2 regions of the Corynebacterium sp. ES2775-CONJ genome follow, and region 2 is predicted to be linked to the other one. Evidence: predicted binding sites of a transcription regulator. Region 2 holds the regulator's gene; the other holds the start of a gene.
What was found. The regulator LexA, encoded in region 2, represses DNA repair genes until DNA is damaged. The targets are predictions, from matches to a motif close to CGAACANNTGTTCG.

Region 1: the regulator LexA is predicted to act here: its motif matches at 4,113-4,126, upstream of NXT01_RS00155 (SAV_6107 family HEPN domain-containing protein).

Annotation. Positions count from the first base shown of each region.
Region 1 is NZ_JANUXT010000001.1:27,705-36,086, reverse strand. It holds gene NXT01_RS00180 (penicillin-binding protein 2) at 1-71, opposite strand, end outside; gene NXT01_RS00175 (hypothetical protein) at 218-892, opposite strand; gene rsmH (16S rRNA (cytosine(1402)-N(4))-methyltransferase RsmH) at 889-1,911, opposite strand; gene mraZ (division/cell wall cluster transcriptional repressor MraZ) at 2,083-2,514, opposite strand; gene NXT01_RS00160 (DUF3040 domain-containing protein) at 2,995-3,369, opposite strand; gene NXT01_RS00155 (SAV_6107 family HEPN domain-containing protein) at 3,556-3,984, opposite strand; gene NXT01_RS00150 (GNAT family N-acetyltransferase) at 4,192-4,737, shown strand; gene NXT01_RS00145 (polyprenyl synthetase family protein) at 4,896-5,966, shown strand; gene NXT01_RS00140 (alpha-(1->6)-mannopyranosyltransferase A) at 5,975-7,420, shown strand; gene NXT01_RS00135 (Rv2175c family DNA-binding protein) at 7,417-7,785, opposite strand; gene pknB (Stk1 family PASTA domain-containing Ser/Thr kinase) at 7,860-8,382, shown strand, end outside.
Region 2 is NZ_JANUXT010000001.1:220,116-228,497, forward strand. It holds gene NXT01_RS00990 (hypothetical protein) at 1-266, shown strand, start outside; gene NXT01_RS00995 (HPr family phosphocarrier protein) at 308-571, opposite strand; gene NXT01_RS01000 (1-phosphofructokinase family hexose kinase) at 744-1,709, opposite strand; gene ptsP (phosphoenolpyruvate--protein phosphotransferase) at 2,104-3,789, shown strand; gene NXT01_RS01010 (DeoR/GlpR family DNA-binding transcription regulator) at 3,834-4,613, opposite strand; gene lexA (transcriptional repressor LexA) at 4,947-5,660, opposite strand; gene NXT01_RS01020 (hypothetical protein) at 6,039-6,404, shown strand; gene nrdR (transcriptional regulator NrdR) at 6,467-6,931, shown strand; gene hrpA (ATP-dependent RNA helicase HrpA) at 6,977-8,382, opposite strand, start outside.

The DNA of each region.
Region 1 (8,382 bases), 190 kb from region 2:
GCCATTCGCCCGATAAGAACGACCGCGATCACGACGGTTAATACTCGCACTAGAGCGATCCGCTGGCGCATTGCTTTTTGTGGGGCAGTCTTTTGTGGCGCTTTCTGAGGTCGTTCGGGCGCTAGATTCGGGTAACCGCGAAGCCGGGACGAGCTATCCTCTCGTCCCGGTCGCTGAGATCTCGGCTTATCCACGGCTTATAGAACCTCGAAATACTCTAGTTCCCTGCAGTATAGGGAGCGATATCTGCCACCACGGGACCCTCGATGGGCGCCGTAGTCTGTTGATCCATCGTACCCTGTGTGTGGAGCGGATCGCTGGTGGGGATATTAGACGTCATATACTCATCGTTGATATCGGTGATCGGGCGCGTGCGATCACTAGGGGGTCGCTGTTCGACTACGGTGCCATCGGGATTGCGCACTAAGACACCTGGCTGATCTGGAATCACCATGCCATAGCGCTGTGCTTGGCGGGCAATTTGACCTGTCGCTGCGGCTCGCTCCACGTCTCTATTGAGCGTCTCGAGCTGGTTATCCAAAGTCTGCTGCGCGATCCTTAGCTCGGTGATCCTGAAGGCTTGTTGGGTGGTCACACCAGAGACAATTGAGGCGGCCAGGAAACCGAGCAGAATGAGGAGGGTGAAGCCTACAACCGTATACACCGCGCGTCGATTAGCTTGCGGGCGTTCGATTCGGCGACCACGGTGTGTGAACTGTTGCTTTGAGCCACTCTTATGTTGGAAGCGCCTTTGAGGGGCAGTCACCGTGCGGGTAACCACGGGGCGCTGAGGAGGTGCTAGCGTGCTAAGTCGAGAGCTCTGCATAGACCCCTTGCTTAAGTCGCGAGACTGACCAGTGCGCTTGCGGGGCTCGATGGTCGTTGCATTCATGATCCTATGCCTTCTTTTATTGCTTGCACAGCCCGAACCCGAACAGGGGCGGAACGCGGATTGGTATCAATTTCAGTAGCAGAAGCTTTCTCCGCTCCCCGGGTCAGAAGTTTGAAGCGAGGAGAATCATCAGGCAAATGAACCGGTAGCCCCAAGGGTGTAGTGTCCGCCGTAATTTTTTTGAAGTAATTCTTCACGATCTTGTCCTCAAGAGACTGATAGGCCATAAAGATACATCGCCCGCCTGGAGCTAAAAGATCAGTGATGACGGGAAGTACATTCTCGATGGCTTCGAGCTCCTTGTTCACCTCAATGCGTAGGGCCTGGAATGTCCTTTTTGCGGGGTGACCACCAGTGCGGCGAGTCGCGGCGGGAATAGTGGCATAGAGAAGTTCGACTAGGCGCGCCGAGGTAACAAATGGTGCTTTCTCGCGTTCCTTCACGATGGCCGTAGCGATCTTTCCAGCGAAGCGTTCTTCGCCGTAGGTCTTGAGCAGACGTGCCAAGTCGCCGTGGGAGTAAGTATTGAGAATATCGGCGGCGGTGAGCCCGTCATTGCCATCCATACGCATATCGAGGGGTGCATCGACTCGGTAGGCAAAGCCTCGCTCAATCTGATCAAGCTGCATCGATGACACTCCCAGGTCAAAAAGAGCACCCGTGAGTCCGAATTCTTTTAATAAGGTACACCCAGGGGCATCGGAGGCTCTTAAGAGAGGCAGGAAGCGATCGAAGCGAGTATTGAAGGCGATAAACCTAGAGCCAAAGGGTTTTAAACGCTCACGGGCCTGGTCTAGGGCCCGCTCATCTCGGTCGAGGCCGATAATATGCACGCTTGTAAAGGTGTTCAGAAGGGATTCGCTGTGCCCTCCAGCACCTAGGGTGCCATCAATAATGACGGCGTTATCGCCCATGAGCTCGACAGCGGGACTGAGAAGTTCAACGATCCTGTCTCGCATAACCGGTATGTGGCCGTGATTGGCCGCGGTGTGATCAAACTGAGTAGTGCTGTCAACCACAAGCGTCTCTTTCCCTTGAACTCTTCGTCATGCCAGTCGAGTTGGTGGGGTATACATAGAGCCCCATTCTTCATCCACTGGATTAGATCCAGGCTCTGATGTCGGGGAAGTACACCAGAACGACGATCAAGAATGGAGTTCATATGTACACTCCGCGTACTCGATGCAGCGTTAGAGCAAACCGCCCAAGATATCACCATCGGCAGCTGCGAAGGCTGCTTCAGTTTCTTCTTGGTACGTTGCCCAGGCCTCGGCGTCCCAGATTTCAAGGAAATCCATGGATCCTATGACCACACATTCCTTCACAAGACCCGCATACTCACGGTGCGGAGCCGATAAAGTGATGCGTCCTTGACCATCTGGCCTTTGTTCATCCGCACTTGCTGCGAGGTTACGGATAAAGGCGCGTGCCTCAGGATTCGTTCGCGAAACTTCTGCCGCTTTGCGAGCGCGTTTGACAAATTCATCCTTCGGGTAGACCGCCAGGGAATGGTCTTGCCCTTTGGTCACCATGAGACCGCCGGCTAATTCCTCTCGAAATTTTGCCGGAAGAGTCAGGCGGCCCTTATCGTCCAGCTTGGGGGTATAAGTTCCCAGAAACATGGATGCAGGCACCCACCTTTCTTTTCCAAGCCTCGGTTGACAATCAAGGGGCAGTAATCGTGTGTCCTCCACTTATCTGCGAAGGTTTCCCGTTTACTACGTGCCCCACTCTACCCCACAATCCCCCACTTTTTGTAGCCAAACATTGAATCCACCCTTTTCTTGCGCGCAAAAAATGCTTTTACCTGCGCAGATATGAGTGGGGCAAAATTTTAGCTATAGCCAGTTCACCCCTGGATTCTCCCCCATTGGTATCGTTGTACACCGCTAGTATAAGACACACCCATCATTCACAAGACTTAACAGCAGTCCTCAAAAACCTCATATTTCTGTGGCGAACTGCACCATCATCCACAACTTAACCGAGAACCATTCCAGCACTATCCAAAAAATTTAAAACCCAGCCATTGATGGTGGGGGGAAGTGGGGAGCACAATAAAAACCCCCAAGATTTCTCTTGAGGGCTGAGATAAAAAGCGTTTATTTTTCGAAGCGTTTGCGGAAATTCTCTTCCATACGCGACCCCAAGCCGTCGTCTTTGACCGGCCGTGGTAGGGTTTTCTCTCTCTTCGTTAAACCACTAGAAGCACCATCTCCACTGAGCATCCAGATAGCGCCAGCCACCATCACCACAAAGCCGACAATACTGAGGGCAACCAGCCATAGGGAGATTTGACTAAGTGCTACCCCACCGACCAACATCACAAGGCCAATGACGATAACTGCAAAGCCCCTGAAGCTCAGCGCGCTATGAGCTTCGCCTCGCGGGACCGACTTACCGAAATGTGGATCCTCCGCCAGCAACGACCGTTCGATCTCCTTGAGTAATTCTTGCTCGTGCTCGGAAAGTGACACGGCGCCTCCCTTGGTACGCAATGCAGCGATATATTGTGAATACAACCAGCATAATGCCTTTTTATCGGGAGGAGCTGCATGAAACCGCTCTCGACATAGCAAAGATTATGCCTTCTTAGTACTACAACGGCCACCCCGAAGCGAAAGTTCCCTTAGCGAACACTTTTCTAGCCACGTCACCCCCATCTAAGAAGCCGCTGGGTAGGAGACCACGGTAATCCGATCCACCTCGTTATAAAACTCGGCCACGAGCTCGATGAGCTCATCTAAGACCTCCACGGTTAGCTGGCACTCCAATCCCGATAGAGATCGGCTACGCAATTGCGAAAAGGCTCCGATACGCTGCGCCCACTGCGTAGCCTCGCCGCCCACCATAGCTAACTGAGCAAAAACTGAACGCGGCTTCCGTTTACGCTTCGCCACGACGGTACAGGACACCCACGCAGCCGCAACCTTAATGGATGCCAGGTATGCATATTCTAAGGCGATATCGAGACGACCGTGGTCGCGAGCCTGCACCGCCTCACGGGTGAGCACCTGAGCACGGTTTAAGAAACCCGCGGCACTCCCCTGACCAGCCTGAAAACGTGTACTAGCCGAAACGACGACTCCCATTATCTTTCTCCTTAATCATTCACGCCTTTCGAGCGACGAGACTCAGGGGGCTTATGCCTTTTTAGAACGAAGATTTGCTTGTTGTAGCTCAGATTATCGAATGAGGTGGACTACACACTTCTCATTTTAGAACATATGTTCTAAAATGAGAAGGGGTATTTTCCGCTAAACAAAGTTATCTGCTTAAAAACGTGGTTCCATACAAGGGTGCCTATCTTCTACTCACGCCTGAGCCCTTATGAATTCTCGGTGCTCTGTCCCCAACTGGTCAGTATTTATATCCGTGCGATGAGTTATGGCACAGACGTGCACAACACAGCGATGAAAGCGTGGCGGATTGCCTCCCTCGAAAAAGATTTTCAATCAGTTATCGCGCATGATGCCAGCCACCTTTTGGGCTTTTGTTTTGGCCACCGCGGAGCCCGCCACCAGTGGTGGGACCAAGAAATTCGGCGCGGTTTGCGTGAGCATGGGTCACACCGCTTAGAGGTGCTAGGAGATTATTTCACTATTTCCGAAATTCACGTCGAACCCCGACTCCAAGGACTGGGGATCGGCCACTCCCTCCTCCAACAGCTACTGCACAAGGTGGACTGTGAGTACGCGATACTATCTACTCCCGAAGTGAACGCAGAAGAGAATGCAGCCTTCCACCTGTATAGGAACTTTGGCTTTCAAGATGTACTTCGCGATTTTCACTTTCGCGGCGATGCCCGCCCCTTTGCCATCCTCTCTAAGCAACTGCGCCCCTAAGCCAGTGCAGGCGCTCAGCTCACTACAGACCTGATGAGAGTGCGCTGCTTAAAAAAATGCTGCGCGGTAGCGGATATACCGTAAACTAGTCAGGAAGACTTGGTGACATCCGCCGCAATACGTTAATAATTCGAACTCATTCACCCGCGCGAGGAATCATGAATCAGTACCCTGCAATCGAGGATCTACCAGCTCGTGTTGAAGATAAGCTCCGCCGCTTCTTTAGCGAGCAGCGCGAAGCTATTGCTACTATCGGAGACCCTGTCTCGGAGGCTGTAGGGAAACTGGAAACATTTGTCCTAAGCGGCGGGAAAAGGATGCGACCTCTGTGCGCCTGGGCAGGTTATGTGGCAGCTGGTCATGAGTGTGAAGACGTCGAAGCTGTTATCACTGCCATATCTTCGCTTGAATTTATTCAGGCCTGTGCTCTCATCCACGACGATATTATCGATTCTTCTGATACGAGACGCGGCAATCCCACCTTTCACCGCCTCATCGAATCCACACACCGACAGCGCGGCTGGTCTCGCGATAGCGCTCACTTTGGAGAATCAGTCGCCATCCTCATGGGCGATCTCGGGCTCGTTTGGGCCGACGATATGTTCCACTCCTCTGGGTTAAGCCCCGCTGCCATCACCAGAGCCCTACCGGCATGGCGCGGAATGCGAACGGAGGTTATCGGCGGCCAATTACTTGATATCGCGCTAGAGGCTAGCTCAAGCGAAGATCTCGCCCTAGCCAATAATGTCAATCGTTTCAAAACCGCCGCCTATACCATCGAGCGCCCCTTACATATCGGAGCTGCACTCGGTGATGCCTCGGCCGAACGAATCACCGGTTTGCGACACTTTGGTAGGGAAATCGGTATAGCTTTCCAACTCCGAGACGATCAATTGGGGGTCTTCGGGGATCCTGAGGTTACCGGCAAACCAGCAGGCGACGATCTGCGCGAGGGTAAACGAACGGTACTTCTCGCCACTGCGCTCAAACTTGCTGATCCCGCAACTAAAAAGCGGATTCGAGCTGGTATAGGCAACGTCGTGGACGCTGCAGCTATTAGCCAGCTAACGGCCGATATCAAAAGCACAGGGGCCGATGAAGCAATCGAAGAGCGAATTGACACGATGGTCTCACAAGGACTTCACTATCTGGAGCAGCTTAACCTGAAGCCAGAAGTATTTGAGTTACTCTCGCAGATTGCCTCCCAGGCCACGGCGCGTGCCCTTTAGCCACTGATATGCCTGCCAGCTCACCTTTTTATTCGCACATCACCCAGCTTTCCCCCGCCCGCGCTGGCCTCATCCTCGGCTCAGTCTCTGCTCTCCTGCTTACTCTAGGTTCTTTTGGTGGCGGTGCAATCCAGCGGCGCGACGGGCTACTCAAGCGTCTCGGTTGGGAATTTCTCAGCTTTGGTCACGGAGCAACGTTGTCTAATACCGCGGTGTGGGTGGGCACCATGGGTCTGATAGCGGCGTGGGTTCTTCTCGGACTCTGCCTACCAAGTTATTCCTTTATGCGTAAGGTTATGCTGTGGTGGGTGGTGCCTCTCATTCCAGCAGCTCCCCTTATGTCGCGTGATGTCTACTCCTACCTCATGCAAGGTACTCTGTTGCGCGACGGTTTCGACGCCTACACCCAAGGCCCCGCTGTTAATCCCAATAATTACCTCTTCGAGGTCTCCCATGATTGGCGTAATACCACTACCCCATATGGGCCATTGCATTTATGGTTGAGCAAGGGAATCACGATTCTAGCGGGCGATCAGGTGCTCATAGGTGTCTACCTCATAAAAGCCGTCATGCTGATCGGGTGTGCACTCATAGCTTATGGTGTGGTTCGGCTGGCGCTGATATTCGGTGTAGACAGAAGTTTTGCGCTGTGGATAGGCGTGCTCAATCCTGTCATGCTCATCCATCTTATTGGTGGCCTGCATAATGAGGCCATCATGGTAGGTCTGGTGATGGTCGGCCTCGTGAGCATCTACCGCTTTCCCAATATTGGGGGATTCTATAGCGGTATTGTGCTCATTGCATTAGCGATGTCGCTAAAGGCAACGGCGGGTTTTGTCCTACCTTTTGTGATCTGGATCGCGGTCAATCGCCACAACTCAACAGCTGCTCGGGTGCGCGCCTTTTTCTTGCACGCAACAATCGGAGCACTTCTTAGTGTAGCCGTTCTAGCGTTAATCACCACCGCTTCGGGTGCTTCCTATGGATGGATCCAAGCGCTCACGGGTAATTCCAAGGTTATAAATTCGCTGTCCGTCCCTACCCTTATCAGTGACCAGATCGCGGTTATTGGGTCACTATTTATCGAGCCCTTCCCGTATAACGAGGTTCTGGCAGTGATGCGCCAGATGGGTGCTGTCATCATGGTCGGAGGGTATCTCCTCTGTTGGTGGTGGGGTCGCACGAAACCGGTGGCCGCTATGGCTGTCATGTATATCGTGGTCTTGAGCTTTAATGCAGTGGTATTACCGTGGTACTACGCCAGTATTCTGCCATTGAGCGCGGTGGTAGTTGGACTACGCGAGAGGCCTTTACTCATCCGGGCACTCGCAGCTTGCAGCATCTTCATTGCGGCCAGCTTTACCGGTTCGGGCAATCACCAACTCTATAATCCGATCTGGGTCATCTGTTGCGCCCTGGTAGCCGTCAGCGCAGCACGGCTTATAAGAATCTAGAGACCCATAGCCTGTGCGCGCCGCATAACTTCGCGCGCTAGATGCCCGTGGAGGGCATCTATAGGACGACCAGGAAGGGAGTCATCGTCAGTGTAGAGATAGGTAAAAATTTCGGTATCGGTATAGCCACCGTCCGAGAGTAGGGCGATAAGACCTGGGACGAATTTATTGGTTGTTCCCTTCGCGGAAAGGAAATCGGCCGGAATTTTTTTGATCGCACCATCGTATACACAGATGAGCCTATGCTCGCCCAACATATCGAATACTCGGGTCACTGCAACACCCAAGCGCTGGGCATATTCAACCACTGTTAGCAATTCGGTATCGGCGGGGATTATCGAAGCTGAAACTTTTTCACTACTCACACAGCTAACATACCAAGACTTTTCTCACTGACGCAGTTTCCGCAACTCCGAGGTTTTAGGGAATAATCGAAAGCATGCAGTTAAACGTTGGCGATATCCTCGAAGACCGGTACAAAATCGAAGCACCGATTGCGAAAGGTGGAATGTCCACGGTTTACCGCTGCCTCGATACCCGCCTGGGTCGGCGCGTGGCCGCCAAGGTCATGAACGAACGCTACGTTAACGACCCTGTCTTTAGACAGCGGTTCCACCGCGAAGCCCAGGCGATGGCGCGCATCAACCACCCTAACCTTGTCGGCGTCTATGATTTCTCCTCGCAGGGGCAACACCTCTACCTCATCATGGAGTTGATCACCGGCGGCACGTTGCGGGAATTACTCGCTGAGCGCGGTCCTATGCCACCGCATGCCGCCGTCGCGGTGATGCGCGAGGTCCTTAAGGGTCTTGATGCCGTCCATCAAACCGGACTCGTCCACCGTGATCTGAAGCCAGATAATATTCTCATCTCGTCCCATCACCAGGTTAAGCTCTCCGACTTTGGTCTCGTGCGCGCCGCCGCCCACGACGGCGATCAGAACTCAATTGTCGGTACGGTTA
Region 2 (8,382 bases):
GTTTAAGAGACCGCGGAGCTTTTGAACCAGCCTTAGAAATCCTAGAACAGGGTGGGGCTCTCATGGGCGAGCAACGCATAGGCGGTTTGCAAACCTTGGGCGCGCAAGCGACCCAACTTCAAGGTGAGCTGCAAAAGGCTCGTGTCAGTCAAGGGAAAAAGGTGCCGAAGGTCGCAAAAAATACAATAACCGAGGGGGTAAAACGGAACTTCTTCAATAGGGAGCCTGCACTGCAGCTCTTGAGGAAATTCCTCAGGCGCAAATAAAAAACGCGGGCTCATAGTGACCCGCGTTTGTTCGATATGCCCTAGGCGTCGAGATCTTTTTCGATCAAGGCAGCGATTTTCTCTACGGCTTCAGGGTTTTCCGAAACAACCGTAACTTTGTCACCCTTCTCTGCGCCGAGGGCCATAATCATCAACGAGGACGCAGCGTCAGTTTCGTCATCGTCTTCGCCTTCAATGCTTAGGAAGATGTCCTCATCAAATTCACCAGCAGCCTCGGCAATGATGGAAGCAGGGCGGGCATGTAGGCCGACTGCGGAGCCGACAACAACGGTCTTAGAAGCCATAGGAATGGATCCTTTCAGTAAAAGTGGACGCATAACGTGCCCACCGGGTCATTAAACTCATTCTCTTGTATTAACTCAGAGCTATACGTAGCTGCGACGTTAGAAGTCGCAATTCAAGAGTCAAACTTGATTCTAGGCAATTATCGACGCTTGTGCTACCTAAGTGGGTCTTTTAAGTCCATTGGCTAATCTTTATGCGCTCCGGATGTACTCCAGCGGGGTCTGGTATCTCGGTCCCTGGCAAAGAAGCGGCGGCGCAGCCATAAGCGGTCGCCAAAGCTAGAGAGTCGGGGTAAGACAGCCCCCTAGTACGCCCCATGAGATAACCCGCCAGAGCGCAGTCACCCGCGCCGACCGTCGAGCGCACATTGATATGTGGCGCCTTAGCGAAAAATATGCCGCTTTCTGTAGCCAATATTGCTCCTGCTGCTCCGAGAGTGATCAATAGTTCCTTGACGCCGCGCTTGAGAATCTTCTGTGAAGACAAGATGATAGGTTCGATATTGTCGTCGAAGGCCTTTTTTTCCAGCATTTCCCCGGGTATTCCGATAATCTGGCCGAGTTCGAAACTATTGGGGGTGAGAAGGTCAGGCGCCGCTATCAGGAGGTTGTCGCTAACCGACTGCAAGGGAGCATCCGACGTATCAACAGCGATGTTGAGATGAGGGAATTCACCTTTGATAAGGGTGATGAGCTCCGTATAGAAAGACGGCGAGGTCCCAGGCGGCAGCGATCCGGCCAGTACCACCCAACTCGCATGATCAAGGGTGTTCAGCAGCAGGTCTACCAGTCGCAGTTGATCTCGCCTATTGAGGGATGCACCCTGGCCATTCAGCTTTGTCGTTATGCCCTTCGGGGAAGAAAGCGTGGTATTAACTCGTGTAGAACCTAAAGTTTCGAGGTTTCGGTAGGGGATCCCGGTCTGCCTGATGAGGGGGAGGAGCGGGTCAGATTTCGAACAAGGGAAAACTGCCAGAGTTCGGCGATCGGCCTTGAAGATAGCGTGGGATACGTTAATCCCTTTGCCTCCAGCTGAACTGAGTGACGTTTCCATGCGGTGCACTCCACCTGGACGCAGCTCGTCGTTTAGCAGAAAAGTTGTATCTATGCTCGGGTTGGTAGTGAGGGTGACGATCACAAAAATTACTGGCTTTCATCGAAGGCACCATGGCACAAAGCCGGGTTGCGCGTATGAAGAACAGGACAAAACGCTTTCCGTGTGGTGCTATGAGGGGCACCTGAACCGTTGCGGATCCCGCAACCTAGCTCATGGCTGAAATATCTCATAGTTGATACGGAGTTGATATCCAGCCATCGAAGCTAAGGTGCAGCTCAGTGACGCGCTGCTGAGAGGATAACAGGATCTTCCTTGAAGAGTAAGCCTTATTATTTTTAGATGTCAATTAAAACCCAACAAAGAGGGTGAGTTTTGACGCCCGAATGTGTGAATCGTATTGCTTTTTTGGGATTTTTGTGGTGTTCTGGGTTTGTTAGCTATGTAAAAGTGAGGATGAATTATATTGACAAGCGATGTGACTGGTAACACGAAATATAAAGGTACTGGTGTGGTAGGGGGTGTCCGCTACGCGAAGGCTGTATGGATCAGCGCCCGCCCCGAGCTGCCCAAAGAGTCTCCCCAGCTTGCCGAAGATCTTCGGGCGCCAGAGGTAGAGCGCTTCGCTGGAGCTGCCGATATTGTGGCCGGACGCCTACTCAGGCGCTCGGAGCATGCCGTGGGCGACGCCGCTGCTGTACTGAAGGCTACCGCAGGTATGGTAAACGACCGTGGCTGGCGCAAGCTAGTGACCAAGGGAATCAAGGGTGGACACACCGCGGAGTACGCTGTGATGGCTGCTACCGATAAATTTGTGTCCATGTTTGAAGCCGCTGGTGGTCTTATGGCCGAGCGCACCACGGACCTGAAGGATATTCGCGATCGTGTAATCGCGGAGCTTCGCGGTGAACCAGAGCCTGGGCTCCCCGATGTCGATGAGCGCGTGGTGCTATTCGCCGATGATCTTTCTCCAGCAGATACCGCGGCGCTTGATACTAAATACTTCGTCGGTTTAGTCACGGAATTAGGCGGTCCTACCTCTCATACTGCCATCATTGCACGCCAGCTCAACGTGCCGTGCATTGTCGCAGCTGGATCAGAAATCACCGATATCAAAGCCGGAACGCACGTACTGGTGGACGGTTACCTGGGAACTATCGAGGTAGAGCCTCATCCGGAGACTGCTCAAGCAGCAGAGCGCAAGTCGGATGAATTAGCTGAGTGGGTCTCCAAGTGGCGAGGTCCGGCACAAACCAAGGACGGCTATGCTGTTCAGCTGTTGGCCAATGTGCAAGACGGTAAAGCCGCTCGCATTGCAGCTGAGGAATCACAAGCTGAGGGAGTCGGTCTATTCCGAACTGAGTTGTGTTTCCTGAATGCCACCGAAGAACCAAGTGTTGATGAGCAAGCCGACATTTACCGAAAGGTCCTCGAACAGTTCCCGGACTCCAAAGTAGTTGTACGCACCTTGGATGCTGGTTCTGATAAGCCTATAGCTTTTGCATCCCTTATTGACGAGACTAACCCAGCTCTGGGCGTTCGTGGTTTGCGCATCGCCTTGTCTAATGAATCACTGATGACCCGTCAGCTCGACGCTATTGCACAAGCTGCTCGTGAACTAGGCCGTGACGAGTCCGCTCCGACGTGGGTAATGGCTCCAATGGTAGCCACAACTCGAGAGGCCAAGTGGTTCTCAGATTTGTGCCGCGAGCGTGGCCTCGTCGCAGGTGCCATGATTGAGGTTCCGGCGGCTGCCCTTATGGCAGATAAAATCATGCAGTATCTAGACTTCGTCTCCATTGGCACCAATGATCTGACACAGTATACGATGGCCGCCGACAGGTTGTCTCCTCAGCTCGCCTATCTCACGGATCCATGGCAGCCAGCCGTGCTGCGTTTGATCGATCTCACGTGCAAGGAAGGCCAGCGGACGAATACCGCTGTTGGCGTTTGCGGTGAGGCAGCAGCAGATCCCATGCTTGCATGCGTGCTCACCGGTTTAGGTGTGAACTCGCTATCAACCGCTGCGACAGCTATCGCCGGAGTGGGTGCACAGCTAGCAGCCGTTGATTTTGAGACCTGCCAGAGAGCTGCTCAGGCTGCTCTCCACGCAGACGGTGCTAAGGATGCCCGCGCCAAGGTGCGTGACATCCTCGAAGGTTAGAACTAATCCCGCTAGTAGCTATGACTAGCGGGATATTTTTGTGCCTAGTCTGCGATTACTACCTCTATATTGTTTTCCTTCAGTGCTTTTACAAAGGATTCGGGGGCATTGGAATCAGTGATGATAACATCGATATCTGCAATCGAACCAAAGCTCACGAGATAATCTGTACCCATTTTAGTCGAGTCGCACAGGACGACGATCTTGCGTGCATTGGTGATCATGGCGGATTTAATAGCAGCCTCTTGCGCGTCCGCTGTCGAGAGACCGTGATCAAGCGTGAGGGCATTAGTCCCTATAAACGCAACCTCAGCACGCAGCAGTGCGAGGGTTCTTAGTGCGGTATCACCGACAACTGCCTGGGTAATTGAGCGAACGCTGCCTCCGAGTAGCTGGATTTCGTCGAGACCTGAATTGGCCAAATTAAGAGCAATGGACAAAGAATTAGTGACGATCGCCCATTGCTTGGCTTGGGGTTGTAGCGCGATGATATCTGCCAGGGCTGCTGTTGTTGTACCGGCATCAAGGAATATTCCTCCCTGTGAAGGCGGAAGGAATCTGACCGCTGCTTGTGCGATGGAATTTTTTGCCCCCGAGGCGGAACGGGCTCGGGTATCGAGGGGATATTCAGTGGTTTGAAAAGTCTGGTTCGCCACCGCGCCTCCGTGGACCCGGTGGACGACACCCTCGCGATCTAAAACCGCAAGATCACGTCTGATTGTCTCGGCAGTGACATTAAAGCGTGCGGCTAATTCGGTGACGTTAACTCGTCCTTCCACAGCGGTAAGAGAAGCAATTTGGCGGCGGCGTTCTTCTGAATACATGGTCTCAATCACTCCTCATATTGCCCCGAGCATGTGCGGCGGGTGCCCTAGAAACGGGCATAGGCCTGCGAGAAATAATGCCCGTTTTCTTTTTGTTTGGAAAATTCCTCCCTTTATTCTTGCATGTTTATGTGGGGAAAATCAGAAGTGGCCGTGCGATCACGACCTAAAAACCACACCTATACCTCTACGAGGCCGCTCAAATTGACTCATCTAGCTGGGGAAAAACTGATAAACACACTAGTTCTTTGTTTATGTTGTTTCCTGTGATTTCACTGACAATTCCGTTTCGGGGGTAATGTTTGTACCCCCGCAGGGTTCGGGCGGTAGTTCCTAAAAGGTGCGAAATACCGAGACGACCTTTCCCAAGATTTCGGTTTCGGGAGTTGCGGGGATGGGGTCGAAGACTGGGTTGTGTGGCAGCAGCCAGATGCCGGTTCGATCTTTTCTGAACTCCTTGACCGTAGCTTCCCCATCGATCATAGCCGCCACAAACTCGCCGTTATTGGCAACAGGCTGAGATCGGATGATGATATAGTCGCCGTCCAGTATTCCGGCGTCTTGCATGGACTCGCCAACGACCTGGAGCATGAAGAGGTCGCCATCACCTACAAAATCTTTGGGGACAGGGTAGTAGGTGTCGATATTTTCCTCGGCTAGAATCGGGTTGCCTGCCGCAATCGCCCCGACGAGCGGTATATAGGAAGTATGTGCACGATCACTCTCGTCTTGAACACTGATGGGTTGAGAATCCTTCTTGGCGGCAGTGCGCTGTGGAGAGAGGTTGACCTTGATATCAACAGCACGCGGCTTATTTGCATCCCTTTTTATATAGCCCTTGCGCTCGAGCTCTCTGAGTTGATAGGCAACAGAGGAAGTGGACTGCAAGCCAGTGGCATCCCCAATTTCTCGGATGCTGGGCGGGTAGCCGCGCAGAACCAGAGCGTCGTTGATGACTTGGAGGATGGTCTCCTGGCGCTTTGATAATTTCTCCCGAGCTAGAGTGCCAGAAATTTTGGTTGCGTCGGAGGTCTTCTTGGAGGCCATAATGCGCTTTCCTTGAGTGGGTTGGTCCTCGCGAGTTGACTCGCCAAGGTATTCGATTATTTAGTTTAGGGCACCGTGTTCGATTGTGCGAGTTTAGATGTAAAGAACTCCGAATTATTAGAACGCACTTACTATTTGCGCGATAGTGTTCGAAAAATCTTCGCCCACCCAAGGCGTTCCTGAGCAGCAAAAAAATGAGATTTCACACTTGTATATTGACATATCTCTCGAACATGAGCATAATTCGAACATAGTTGCTAAATGGATAGTATTGAGCCCCGCTTTGGATCTGTGGGGACGTTAAATTCGAACATAACTGTTAGAAATAGATCATGAGTCCAGACCCGGTGATTTTAGCGAGATATAAGGAGCCACACCATGACGATATTAGAACCATTGAACAAGGCAGATGCTGTTATGGTTCCTCCGGCTGAGGTTTGGGATGGAGGAGCTATTCGATCGCTCACGCATAGTAGTAGCGGACCTCGTTATATACGCACGTTGTCTTATTCGCTCGTATCCAACCCCTTCGAGCATGAGCCGCAGCGCGGTACAACCTATCCGGAGATAGTTTCTCACGACGAAGGTGATAGCGCTTGGAAAAATTATATTGCGGGTGGCATCTTTGGTCTTTTCATATTCTTCGGACTGCTCGTCGCTAACGACGAGGGGGCTAGTAGCCAACCCGACGGGGAAAGTGCATATGCCGTCGCTTCCTATTCCTCGATTCCGCTGGGTGGTTAAATCGGGGCGGTCTATGATGTAGGTAAATATCGCTTTTTATCCGAAAAGGTATGAGTACGACTATGCACTGCCCCTTCTGTCAATATGAGCAATCAAAAGTGATCGACTCTCGGGTCGCCGAATCTGGTGCGGCGATTCGACGCCGGCGCGAGTGCATGTCGTGTGGCGGGCGCTTTACCACGGTAGAAAAAGCTCAACTACTCGTGATGAAGCGGAACGGCCTCACTGAACCCTTTAGTAGGGAAAAGGTGATTGTTGGAGTTCGAAGAGCATGCCAGGGGCGCGATGTGGGCGATGATGCTTTGAAGCTTCTTGCGCAGCAAGTGGAGGCCACTGTCCGGTCGCACGGTTCCTCGCAGATTCACGCCAATGATATTGGTTTGGCTATTCTCGATCCACTGCGAGAACTCGATGAGGTGGCCTATCTTCGATTTGCTTCGGTTTATAAATCGTTCGAATCAGCTGCCGACTTTGAGGCTGAGATTCGCCTGATGCATCGCCGCGAGCGCGAGGCTGAAAACAACTAAAAAGATCCAAGGGATGGAGGGAGTATGCCCCCATCCCTTTTAAATTTATGTCAGGCGAGTGATAGCTTTACTAATTTTTGCTTCTGAGACCTTTTCCGCTGTGCCTAATCGCTGAGCAAAGAAACTGACGCGTAACTCCTGGATGAGCCACTGAATATCTTTGACCTCACGTGACCGTCGCCGCGCTGGGGGGAGGTTCTCGATGCGAAGTGATAACTGATCTTCAAGCTTTTCAATTCGATGCTGATACTCTGCATCTCGATCGGGGTTGGCCGCCATATCATCGAGCCGATATTGCATGGCTTTGAGATACCGGGGAAGGTGTCGCAGACGTCTTATCCCATAAATCGTTAGCGCTTGTGCTGGTAGCAAGAACGCTAATTGCTTCCTCATATCCTCGATGGCCTCGCCGGTCCAGTTGTGTAGCTCTGCAGAAACAGCCAAGTATTCGACCAGTCCTGGTGCAATATCTACAATCATCCTGCGCACCCTAGACGGAGCATCATTTCTGATGAGAGCCTCTAATTGCTGGTATCTCTCTGGGTCTCGCACCGGGCCACCGTGATCGATAAGTGCATCTCGAATTGCTGCGATACGAGCATCGTTGACGAGTCCGTGCGAACCTCCATGGGGATAATTCTCCACCGCTACCCGTTGCTTGAGACTAAGTCCATTAAGCATCCTTTGATCGTTGACGTTAATGGCCCGCATCAACAGGGTCATCGTACTGGTCATCATCGCCTGCTCAGCTTCGGCCCGGGTGCCCATCGCCTGAATAGCTACGCCCTTTTCAGTAACTACTAATGCGGGATAGGTGGTCACGGGCAGTCCGTCGACCGTGGCAGCCGCTTCCTCGGCGATAGTTCCTAAAGTGTCGGCAGCCCACGTCTGTGAAATGCGGGTATTGACGTTTTGGGAAATATTTGCCACGGAGGACTTGATTTGATCCGAACGCCGCTTTTTTAGACGAGTGAGATTGCGGTCGTGATCAATGACCTTCCCGCGACGATCGATCGCGGCGTAATTCACTTTGAGGTGATCAGGAACTTTTTCCCAATCAAATGCGCTAGGGCTTAAACCTTGGGCACCTAACTTTCCTAGTTGCTCTGATAACTGTGCGGTTAACGGAGTAGAAAGTCTGGCATCGAGGAGGGGGAGAACTTTTTTCGCAAACTCTGGAGCTGGAACGATTTGTCGCCGCAGAGGTTTGGGTAGCGATCTGATTAATTCAGTGATGAGCTCTTCGCGTAGACCAGGAACAAGCCACTGAAATGGATCTGGGTCGAGTCCAGCCAGCAGCGGCACCGGGACATAAACCGTGAGGCCATCATTATGGCTGCCGGGATCGAACTCGTAACTGAGTTCCAGCTTCATATCTTTAAGGTGCCAGAAGCTTGGGTAAAGGTCCTCGGTGATATCGCGGGCTTGTTCGTTGACCAAATTCTCGGGAT